One region of the Nonomuraea sp. NPDC049725 genome, then DNA from elsewhere that is predicted to be linked to it. Evidence: riboswitches for the same ligand, from Rfam matches in the RefSeq annotation. Region 1 holds a riboswitch; each other region holds the start of a gene.
What was found. Region 1 has a riboswitch for thiamine pyrophosphate ahead of AB0J53_RS15705 (FAD-dependent oxidoreductase). Riboswitches for the same ligand answer to the same signal wherever they lie in the genome.

Region 1 (3,251 bases):
CGAACGTCTCGATCGGGTCGGGCAGCAGGGTTCGCTCGTCGGCGATGACCTCCAGCTTGACCCACGAGGTGCCCAGCGCCTCCCGGGCGAGCCGGGCCGTCAGCACCGCGTCGCCCGCGGTGAAACAGCCCGCCGTGTTGGGCAGCACCTTGATGCCGCGCTCGCGCAGCACGTCCAGCACCGAGCCGCGGGCGGCCGGGTCGAGCCGCCGCATGGCCACCGTCGTCAGCTCGGTGCCCGACGCGGCCAGCGCCTGGTCCAGCACCTCCAGCGACGGCGCGCCGCCGGTGCCCATGATGAGCCGGGAGGAGAACTTCTCCCCGGCGATGATCAGGTCATCCACCTTGCACCGCCGTCAGCACCTCCACGCGGTCGCTGTCGCGCAGCGCCGTCGTCTCCCACGCGCCGCGCGCGACGACCTCGTCGTTCACGGCCACCGCGACGCCGGTGGTGGCGGTGGTCAGGGTCTGTACGGCCTGTGCGACGGTCATGCCGTCAGCCACGTCGTGCGTACTTCCATTGATCATCAATTTCATGAAATATCCCGAAATCTAGCGGGTGAGCACAGGGACGCGAGGTCGCCCTCCTCGCCCTGCAGGATCGCGGCCGTGAGCGGGGCCATCAGCACCCCGCCCCGGAAATGCCCCGTGGCCAGCACCAGCCCCGGGGCCGAGCCGGGGCCGATGATCGGCAGGTTGTCCGGCGTGCCCGGCCGCAGCCCCGCCACCACGTCGGCGACCTCCAGCTCCGTCACCCCCGGGACCAGCTCCCTGGCGTCGCGCAGCAGCTCGTACAGTCCGCCGGCGGTCACCCGGGTGTCGAACCCGAGCTCCTCCTGCGTGGCCCCCACCACGAGCTCCCCGTCGCCCCGGGGCACCAGGTAGACCGGCGTGCCGTGCACCATCCCGCGCACGCACCGGCCCAGCAGCGGCTCGGGGGAGCGCAGGCGCATGATCTGCCCCTTGACCGGCCGTACCGGAACGTCGGCCAGCCCGGCGCTCCACGCCCCGGCGGCCAGGACCACCCGCTCGCCGAAGATCTCCTCCCCGGACTCCAGGCGTACGCCGGTCACCCGGCCGCCCTCGCGCGACAGCCCCGCCACGCGCTCCCGTACCAGCGGGACGCCCCGCCGCTCCAGGGCCACGAGCAGGGCGGCGGTGACGCGGCGCGGGTCCACCCACGCGTCGCCGGGCGCCAGCAGACCGCCGCGCACGGACGGCGCCAGCATCGGCTCCAGCCGCCGGCACTCGCGCCCGGTCAGCCGCTCCACCGGCAGGCCGAGCTTCTCCATGAACGCGGCCAGCTCCCCGAGCGCGGCCAGGTCGTCCCCGCCGAACGCCACGTCCAGTGTCCCGTCGGACCGCAGATCCAGCACGTCCCGCTGCTCGGCCGACACCCCGCCGAGCATCGAGAGCCCATCGAGCGGGTCGACCCCTGCGGCGCCCTCGTGGGAGGACGCCGCGCCGGGCCCGGAGACGACGGGACCGCTCGCACCCCCGGCCCGTGCCGCGCCGCCGGATCCCGCGGGAGGTCCGTCCAGGGAGGCGCCTCCGGAGGGCAGGGGTGCGCCGGTGGCGGTGGGGCCGCTCGTGTGGGCGCCGGTCCGTCCAGGGGGGAGGGCGGCGTCGGCGGTGAGGTCGGCGGCGAAGGCGGGCCAGCGGCGCAGGGCGGCGATGCCGAGCCGGAGCAGCGGCTCCTCGGTGTAGGTCACCTCGCTGACCGGCGCCAGCATCCCGGCCGCGGCGTGGGAGGCGCCCGAGGCGGGGGCCGGGTCGACCACGGTGACGGCGCGGCCCGAGCGGGCTAGGCGCCAGGCGATCGACAGTCCGACGACTCCGCCGCCCACGATCACGTCCATGTCCGCTCCCTTCGCCGGCATGATCCGGATCAGGTGTCTTGCGGTCGAAGGCCCGGTGAAGCCTTCCTCTCAGCCCGGTTACGGCCGGACTCCCGCGCGTCTTACGTCCCCCAGCCTACGGCCTCGGTGCGACGCCGCGGCACCGCCCCCGTTATGGTCATGAACGTGAATCGCGTCGTGGTGGTGGGAGCGGGTCTTGCGGGCGTGCGCAGCGTCGAGGCGCTGCGGGCACGGGGGTTCGGCGGCCGGATCACGTTGATCGGCCAGGAACGGCACCGGCCCTACGATCGGCCGCCGTTGTCGAAGGCGGTGCTGCTCGGCTCGGCCGACTCCAGCTTCGTCGACTCCGACCTGGACGCGCTGGAGGTGGACTTCAGGCCGGGCGTCTCGGCCAAGTCGCTGCGTGCGGGCGTGGTGGAGACGACCGAGGGCGAGCTGGGCTACGACGGCCTGGTCATCGCGACGGGCGCGGAGCCGATCCCGCTGCCGGGTGACGGCCCGCAGCACGTGCTGCGGACGCTGGACGACTCGCTGGAGCTGCGGGCCCGCCTGGTGCCGGGCGCGCGGGTGGTGGTCGCGGGCGCGGGCTGGATCGGCGCGGAGGTGGCCACGGCCGCCCGCCGGGCCGGCTGCGCCGTCACCGTGCTGGAGGCGGGCCGGACCCCGCTGGCGCAGGCGGTCGGCGAGGAGATCGGCGCCCGGACGGAGAGCTGGTACGACGGCATCGACCTGCGGCTGGACACGATGGTCGCGTCGGTCGACGAGGGCGGCGTGGAGCTGGTCGGCGGCGGGTTCGTGGAGGCGCACGTGGTCGTGGCGGGCATCGGCGTCCGCCCGGCCGTGGAGTGGCTGGCGGGCTCGGACGTCGACCTGCACAACGGCGTGGTCACGGACGAGCGGCTGCGCACGTCGCTGCCCGGCGTGGTGGCGGTGGGCGACTGCGCCGCCTGGTGGTCGAGCCGCTACGGCACCCGGCTGCGCGTGGAGCACTGGGACACCGCGCTGAGCGCCCCGGAGGTGGCCGCCGCGACGCTGCTGGGCGAGGAGGCCGTGTACGATCCGGTCCCGTACTTCTGGTCGGAGCAGTTCGGCCACATGGTGCAGTACGCCGGCCACCACCCGGCGGGCGAGCGCCTGCTCTACCGGGGCGGGCCGGAGGGCAAGTGGTCGGCCTGCTGGCTGACGGCCGAGGGCGGGCTGGCGGCGGTGCTGGCCGTCGACCGGCCCCGCGACCTCGTGCAGGGCCGCCGGATCATCCAGGAGGGCCGTCGTCTGTACGCGGAACGCCTGGTAGATCCAGATGTACCCCTACGGGATTGTGTTGTTTGAGCAAGCGCGGCATGTGGTAGTTGTGGTTTCGTGACGCTTTCTGTTGCACAGATCGACCGGGAGA
Region 2 (3,251 bases), on a different contig from region 1:
GCGCCGCGCACGTACCAGCGCCTGCACGACAACGAGATCGTCGGCCGGGCCGTCATCGTCCCGTGAGGTCCCGCAGCTCGTGGCTGATCCGCATCGAGCAGAACCGGGGCCCGCACATCGAGCAGAAGTGCGCGTTCTTGGCGGGCTCGGCGGGCAGCGTCTCGTCGTGGAACGCCCGCGCGGTGGCCGGGTCGAGCGACAGGTCGAACTGGTCCTCCCAGCGGAACTCGAACCGGGCGTCCGACAGCGCGTCGTCCCACGCCTGGGCCTGCGGGTGGCCCTTGGCGAGGTCGGCGGCGTGCGCGGCGATCTTGTACGTGATCACGCCGGTCTTGACGTCGTCCCTGTTGGGCAGGCCGAGGTGCTCCTTGGGCGTGACGTAGCAGAGCATCGCGGTGCCGTACCAGCCGATCATGGCGGCGCCGATGCCCGAGGTGATGTGGTCGTAGCCGGGCGCGATGTCGGTGACCAGCGGGCCGAGCGTGTAGAAGGGGGCGTCGTCGCAGATCTCGCGCTGGAGGTCGACGTTCTCCTTGATCTTGTGCATGGGCACGTGGCCGGGGCCCTCGATCATCACCTGGACGTCGTGGTCGCGGGCGATCCTGGTCAGCTCGCCCAGCGTGCGCAGCTCGGCGAACTGGGCCTCGTCGTTGGCGTCGGCGATCGAGCCGGGGCGCAGGCCGTCGCCCAGCGAGAACGACACGTCGTAGGCGGCGAAGATCTCGCACATGTCGGCGAAGCGCTCGTACAGGAAGCTCTCGCGCCCGTGGGCCACGCACCAGGCGGCCATGATCGAGCCGCCCCGGGAGACGATGCCGGTCTTGCGCCCGGCGGTCAGCGGGACGAACGCGCGGCGCACGCCGGCGTGCACGGTCATGTAGTCGACGCCCTGCTCGCACTGCTCGATCAGCGTCTCGCGGAACACCTCCCACGACAGCTCGGCCGCCTGCCCGCCGACCTTCTCCAGCGCCTGGTAGAGCGGCACGGTGCCGACCGGGACGGGGGAGTTGCGGATGATCCGCTCGCGGGTGGCGTGGATGTCGCGGCCGGTCGACAGGTCCATGATCGTGTCGGCGCCCCACCGGGTGGCCCAGGTCATCTTCTCGACCTCCTCGGCGATCGAGGAGGTGACCGCCGAGTTGCCGATGTTGGCGTTGATCTTCACGAGGAAGTTGCGGCCGATGATCATCGGTTCGGACTCGGGGTGGTTGACGTTGGCGGGGATGATGGCCCGGCCCGCGGCGACCTCCTGCCGGACGAACTCCGGCTCGACGCCCTCCCGGACCGCCACGAACTCCATCTCGGGCGTGATCGTCCCGGCCCGCGCGCAGCCCACCTGCGTGACGGGCCCGCCGGCGCGGGCCCGGATCCACTCCGCGCGCCTCGGCGCCAGCCCCCGGGCCAGGTCGACGGTGACCTCCGGGTCGGTGTACGGGCCCGAGGTGTCGTAGAGGCGGACGCGCTCGCCGTTGGACAGTCTGATCTCGCGCATCGGCACGCGGAGATCCCCGGTGTAGACCTTGGAAAAACGCGCGTCGCTCATCGCGCAACTCCCTTCGCCGGCATTACCCGGAGCAGGTTCTGGCGGTCGGCGGCTGGGCAGCCGTCCTCTCAGCCCGGTCGCACCGGGCTCCCGCGTTGGACCCGGTCAACGTAACCCGGCGAAGAAAGTCATGCAAGATCGGCCGAATTAGTGGCGGCCGTTTATGGCTCAGTCGAGGCCGAGTTCGCGGCGGGCGCGGGCATAGCGGCGACCGGGGGTGAGCGAGCCGGCCGACCAGGGCAGGATCTCCGGGACGCGGCGGCCGGCGTTCATGAGCAGGCTCTGGGCGCGCGCGTGGTGGCCCCCGTAGTAGAAGGCGGCGCCGAACAGGTGCATCGCCTCCACGGACCGGGGGTGCGGCCGGGGCCTGGCGTGCCAGGTGTCGACGGCGTCGATCAGCTCCTCGGCCACGTACGGGTCGCGGAAGTGCGCTTCGAGCACCTCCTGGGCGTCGCGGCCCGAGGCGGCGATCTCGCTCCAGGCGACCTCGAAATGGGCCAGCGGCAGCATCGCGGTGACGAGGTCGCCGGGGCCTGCGGTGGCCGCGGCGGTGCGGGCGAAGGCCAGCACCTCCTCGTCGGAGCCGTGCCACTTGCCGCACAGCGCCTGGGCGCGGGTGTAGTGCCCGGCGAACAGGCGGGGCGCGCGGCTGGTCAGCTCCTCCCACAGGCGGTCCAGCTCGTCCCGGTCGCCCAGGCCCATGGCCTGCCACTGCAGGACGTCCCACGGCACCGGGTCTCCGGGGTCCGCCTCGGCGGCCCGGCGCAGCGGCTCGGCGGCGGTGGCGAGCTGCTCGTGGAAGCGGCCGGTGAGGTCGTCGCGCAGCTCCCAGGCGTGCTGCACCCGGGCCGCGCCCAGCCACAGCAGCGCGTCGGGATCGTCGCCGGCCAGCCGCTCCAGCGCGTCGAGGTGCGCCTCGGCGGCCGTGGCGAGCTCGGTGACGCGCAGGGCACGCAGCTCGTGGTCGTCGCGGGCCTGCCTGATCAGGTCCAGGCCGCGCTCCAGCCGCCCGGCGCGGACGCGGCGCAGGGCGACGTCCAGCGCGGGGTCGTGCCACGCCCTGCCCACCTGCATGCGGGAGGTCTTCTCCAGGACGAACGCGGCGGCGCGAAACACCTTGACCGGGATCACGGCTGATGAATATCGCGAAGTGTCGTGCCGGCGCAATGAGAAATACGCCATGTCGGATCATTGAGCTTATTAAGCTGCGGTTATATGGCACGACAATTGCTCTGGCCATTTTCAGCTTATCTCGGTGAGGCCCGGAGGTATCCCGATGTGCGGTGAACCGCTGATGCCGGCTCCGGTGGCCGCCGCACTCGACGAGTACCGGAGGCTGCGCGACAGGCACGGGCCGTGCTGGGGCGAGGAGCCGCTGGCGTACGTGACCCAGGCCCGGGCCACGGTCTTCCTCGACCGGCGCCACGACTACTGGGGCCCGGCGCTGCGCCAGCTCGCCGAGCGCTTCCCGGGCACGAGCTGCGGGCCGTCACCCGGGTGGCCTTCGGCGAGTTCCGCACGGCGCTGCTGCCCGACTCCGCGCCACCGCCTCCGCCCCGCCCGGCTGGGAGCGGGTGTACGCGCGCGTCGACGGCCCGCTGACCGCCGAGTCCTACGCCGAGGCGATCCTGCTCGGCCGCACGTTCGCCACCACCGGGCCGTGGCTGGAGCTCACGGTGAACGGCGAGGGGCCCGGCGCCACGCTGGA
Region 3 (3,251 bases), on a different contig from region 1:
GAAGGCGACCACCCCCGACAGCAGCCCGCCGAGGATCACCCGCGCGTTGCCGTAGCGGTTGACCAGCACCGGCGTGAGCGTCGGCGCGAGCAGCACGTCGGCGGCGGCGATGAGCAGCGCGAGCCCGGTCTGGATGGGCGTCCAGCCGCGCAGCTCCTGGAGGTAGAGGGTGACGAGGAATTGGAAGCCCATGAACGAGGCGGTGAGCAGGGTGGCGACGACGTTCGCGCGCACGAGCGAGGCCGACCTGAACACGCCGAGGCGGACCAGCGGGTCGGCCGAGCGGCGTTCGATCGCGGTGAACGCCGCCAGCAGCGCGAACGCGCCGGCGAACGCGGCGACGGTCCAGCCCCAGCCCTCGCCCGGATGCTCCAGCCGTACGACGCCGTAGACCAGCAGCATCATGCCGCCGGTCATCGTGACCGCGCCCGGCACGTCGAAGCGGCCACCGGCGGGACGCGGGACGGCCGGCTCCTTGATCAGCACGACGGCGGCGAGCAGGATGCCGGCGGCCAGGATCACCGGCGCGAAGAACACCCAGCGCCAGCCCACCGCCGTGAGCAGGCCGCCGATGACCAGGCCGAGCGCGAACCCGGCGGCGCCCGTACCGGCGTAGACGAGCAGCGCCTTGTTGCGCTGCCTGCCCTCGGCGAACGACGTGGTGATCAACGAGAGCCCGGCCGGGGTCATGAACCCGGCGGCCACCCCGGTCACGAACCTGGCGACCAGCAGCACCCAGCCCTCGTTCGCGAACCCGCCGAGCCCGGAGAACACCAGGAACACCGTCAGCCAGAACAGGAACATGCGCCGCCTGCCCAGCAGGTCGGCCGCCCGGCCGCCGAGCAGCGTGAAACCGCCGTAGCCGAGCACGTACGCGGTGACCACGCCGCTCAGCATGCTCGTGGACACGCCGAGGTCGGCGCGGATGGCGGGCAGGGCGACGTTCAGCATGGCCACGTCGACGCCCTCAAGGAAGATCGTTCCGCACAGCACCAGCAGCACGCCCAGCGGGCGGCCTGTCAGCCGTTCGGATGCACGCATGATCAAACTCCAGTGGTTACGTTCTCGCATGTCGGTTATCTCTTGTAACCGTCAGAATCATGCGGCAGCATGGATCGACATGGAAGACGGCACTTTGAAGTCACCTGGTTACGTCGACAGCACCACGACCGACGCCGACTTCGACGTCCGCCACTGGGACGCCCGCGAGGGCTGCGAGGTCAGGCAGATCCTCGACCGCGTCGCCGACAAGTGGTCACTGCTGGTCATCGCCATGCTCGACTGCGAAAGCCTGCGCTTCTCCCAGCTCCGCCGCGAGATCGACGGCGTCAGCCAGCGCATGCTCAGCGTGACCCTGCGCAAGCTCGAACGCGACGGCCTGGTCAGCCGGACCGTCCACCCGGTGGTGCCGCCCCGGGTCGACTACGCGCTCACGCCGCTCGGCCGCACCCTGCACGAGACCATCAAGGCCCTGGTGACCTGGACCGAGACCCACCAGCAGGAGATCGCCGAAGCACGTGCGGCCTACGACGCGAGGCACGGGATGATGGAGGCATGACGGTTCCAGAAGTCGAGGCACGCGATGTCCCCGAAGGCGCCTACCTGCTCGACGTGCGCGAGCAGAACGAATGGGACGCGGGTCACGCCCCCGAGGCGGTCCACATCCCGATGACGCAGATCCAGGCCCGCGTCGAGGAGGTCCCCGCCGACCGCCAGGTCTACGTCGTCTGCCGGGTGGGTGGCCGGTCCTTCCAGGTCGCCGCCTGGCTCAACCAGATCGGCCGCGACGCGGTCAACGTCGACGGCGGCATGCAGGCATGGGCTCACGACAAGCGCCCCATGGTCAGCGAAACAGGACAGACTCCCTTCGTAGCCTGAAAACTGGCATAATGCGCGGCGGAAAATTACACAACGCGGGAGCTCGGGGCGTACCGGGCTGAGAGGGCGACCGAGGCCGTCGCCGACCGCATGAACCTGTCCGGGTAATGCCGGCGTAGGGAGCAGTGCGATGGCGCATGACGTCCGCGACGACGAAGTCCCTCTCACTCTTGAAGGGGCCGCCCCCAAAACCCTCGGAGTCCTCGACCAGGGAGCCCTCTGGGCCAACCTGGCCGTCAGCCTCCTGGGGTTCTCGGGCGCCCTGTTCCTGCTCGACCCGCTGGGCAACGCACCGCTCAGCCTGACCGCCGCGCTGGCCGCCGCCGTCGTCGGCAGCCTGATCGGCACCGCGATGGTCGGCCTGTCGGCCATCCCCGGGACCCAGACCGGCCAGCCCGCGATGGTGCTGCTGCGCGGGCTGTTCGGGGCCCGGCTCTCGTACGTGCCGACCGCGCTCAACATCATCCAGATGATCGGCTGGGGGGCGTTCGAGCTCTGGGTCATCTCCCAGGGCGCGATGGCCGTCTTCGGCGACACCGTCCCGTACGCGGTGTGGGTGATCGTCGCCGGGGTGCTGACCACGGCGCTGACGATCTGGCCGCTCGGCGCCATCAGGCTGCTGCGGCGCTACATCACGGCCCTGGTGATCGTGGCGCTGATCTGGTTCACGTTCCAGTTCCTGGGCGACGCGCCTCCGCAGAGCGGCGGGTCCTGGACCGCGTTCGCGCCGGCCGTCGACTACGTGATCGCGCTGTCGGTGTCGTGGGTGCCGCTGGCCGCCGACTTCGCCAGGCACTCGCGCTCCAGCCGGGCCGCCTTCACCGGCGTCGTCGGCGGCTACACGCTGGCCCAGGTCGCCTGCCTGGGACTGGGCGTCTACGCGGTGGCGATCGCCGGGGCCGCCGCCGTGCAGAACGACAGCACCGCCGTGTTCGGGCCGTTCGTGGCCGTGCCGCTGGGCGCGGTGTTCTTCGGCATCCTGGTGCTGCGCGAGGCCGACCAGTCGTTCGCGAACGTCTACTCGACCACGGTCTCGCTGCAGAACCTCATGCCCCGGGTGGACCGGCGGATCCTCAGCGTCGCCATCGGCGTGCTGACCGTCGCGATCGCGCTGGTGGTCGACGTGACCTCCTACGGCGCGTTCCTGGGCGTGATCGGCGCGGTGTTCGTGCCGATGTTCGCGGTGCTGGCCGTGGACTACTTCCTGCTCGGCGGCGCCACCCGGTGGAACACCGCCGAGGACGCCCCGGCCCGCTGGTCCATGCTGGCGCCGTGGGCGCTCGGCTTCGCCGCCTACTGGCTGACGACCTCCACGCCCACGGTGGAGCAGTGGGACGGCATCTGGGCCGCCGTGCGCGAGGCGATCGGCTTCG

Region 2: it holds a riboswitch for thiamine pyrophosphate, as region 1 does, so the genes downstream of both, thiC (phosphomethylpyrimidine synthase ThiC) here and AB0J53_RS15705 (FAD-dependent oxidoreductase) in region 1, are expected to answer to the same signal.
Region 3: it holds a riboswitch for thiamine pyrophosphate, as region 1 does, so the genes downstream of both, AB0J53_RS03700 (cytosine permease) here and AB0J53_RS15705 (FAD-dependent oxidoreductase) in region 1, are expected to answer to the same signal.

What each region holds. Positions count from the first base shown of each region.
Region 1 is NZ_JBFANJ010000005.1:317,941-321,191, reverse strand. It holds gene AB0J53_RS15715 (thiazole synthase) at 1-343, opposite strand, end outside; gene thiS (sulfur carrier protein ThiS) at 336-491, opposite strand; gene AB0J53_RS15705 (FAD-dependent oxidoreductase) at 533-1,858, opposite strand; TPP riboswitch at 1,848-1,964, opposite strand; gene AB0J53_RS15700 (FAD-dependent oxidoreductase) at 2,018-3,187, shown strand; gene AB0J53_RS15695 (Rv2175c family DNA-binding protein) at 3,218-3,251, shown strand, end outside.
Region 2 is NZ_JBFANJ010000001.1:628,706-631,956, reverse strand. It holds gene AB0J53_RS03275 (NAD(P)-dependent alcohol dehydrogenase) at 1-66, shown strand, start outside; gene thiC (phosphomethylpyrimidine synthase ThiC) at 53-1,543, opposite strand; TPP riboswitch at 1,535-1,647, opposite strand; gene AB0J53_RS03265 (hypothetical protein) at 1,712-2,674, opposite strand; gene AB0J53_RS03260 (hypothetical protein) at 3,156-3,251, opposite strand, start outside.
Region 3 is NZ_JBFANJ010000001.1:702,941-706,191, reverse strand. It holds gene AB0J53_RS03715 (MFS transporter) at 1-1,041, opposite strand, end outside; gene AB0J53_RS03710 (helix-turn-helix domain-containing protein) at 1,121-1,558, shown strand; gene AB0J53_RS03705 (rhodanese-like domain-containing protein) at 1,555-1,878, shown strand; TPP riboswitch at 1,904-2,017, shown strand; gene AB0J53_RS03700 (cytosine permease) at 2,009-3,251, shown strand, end outside.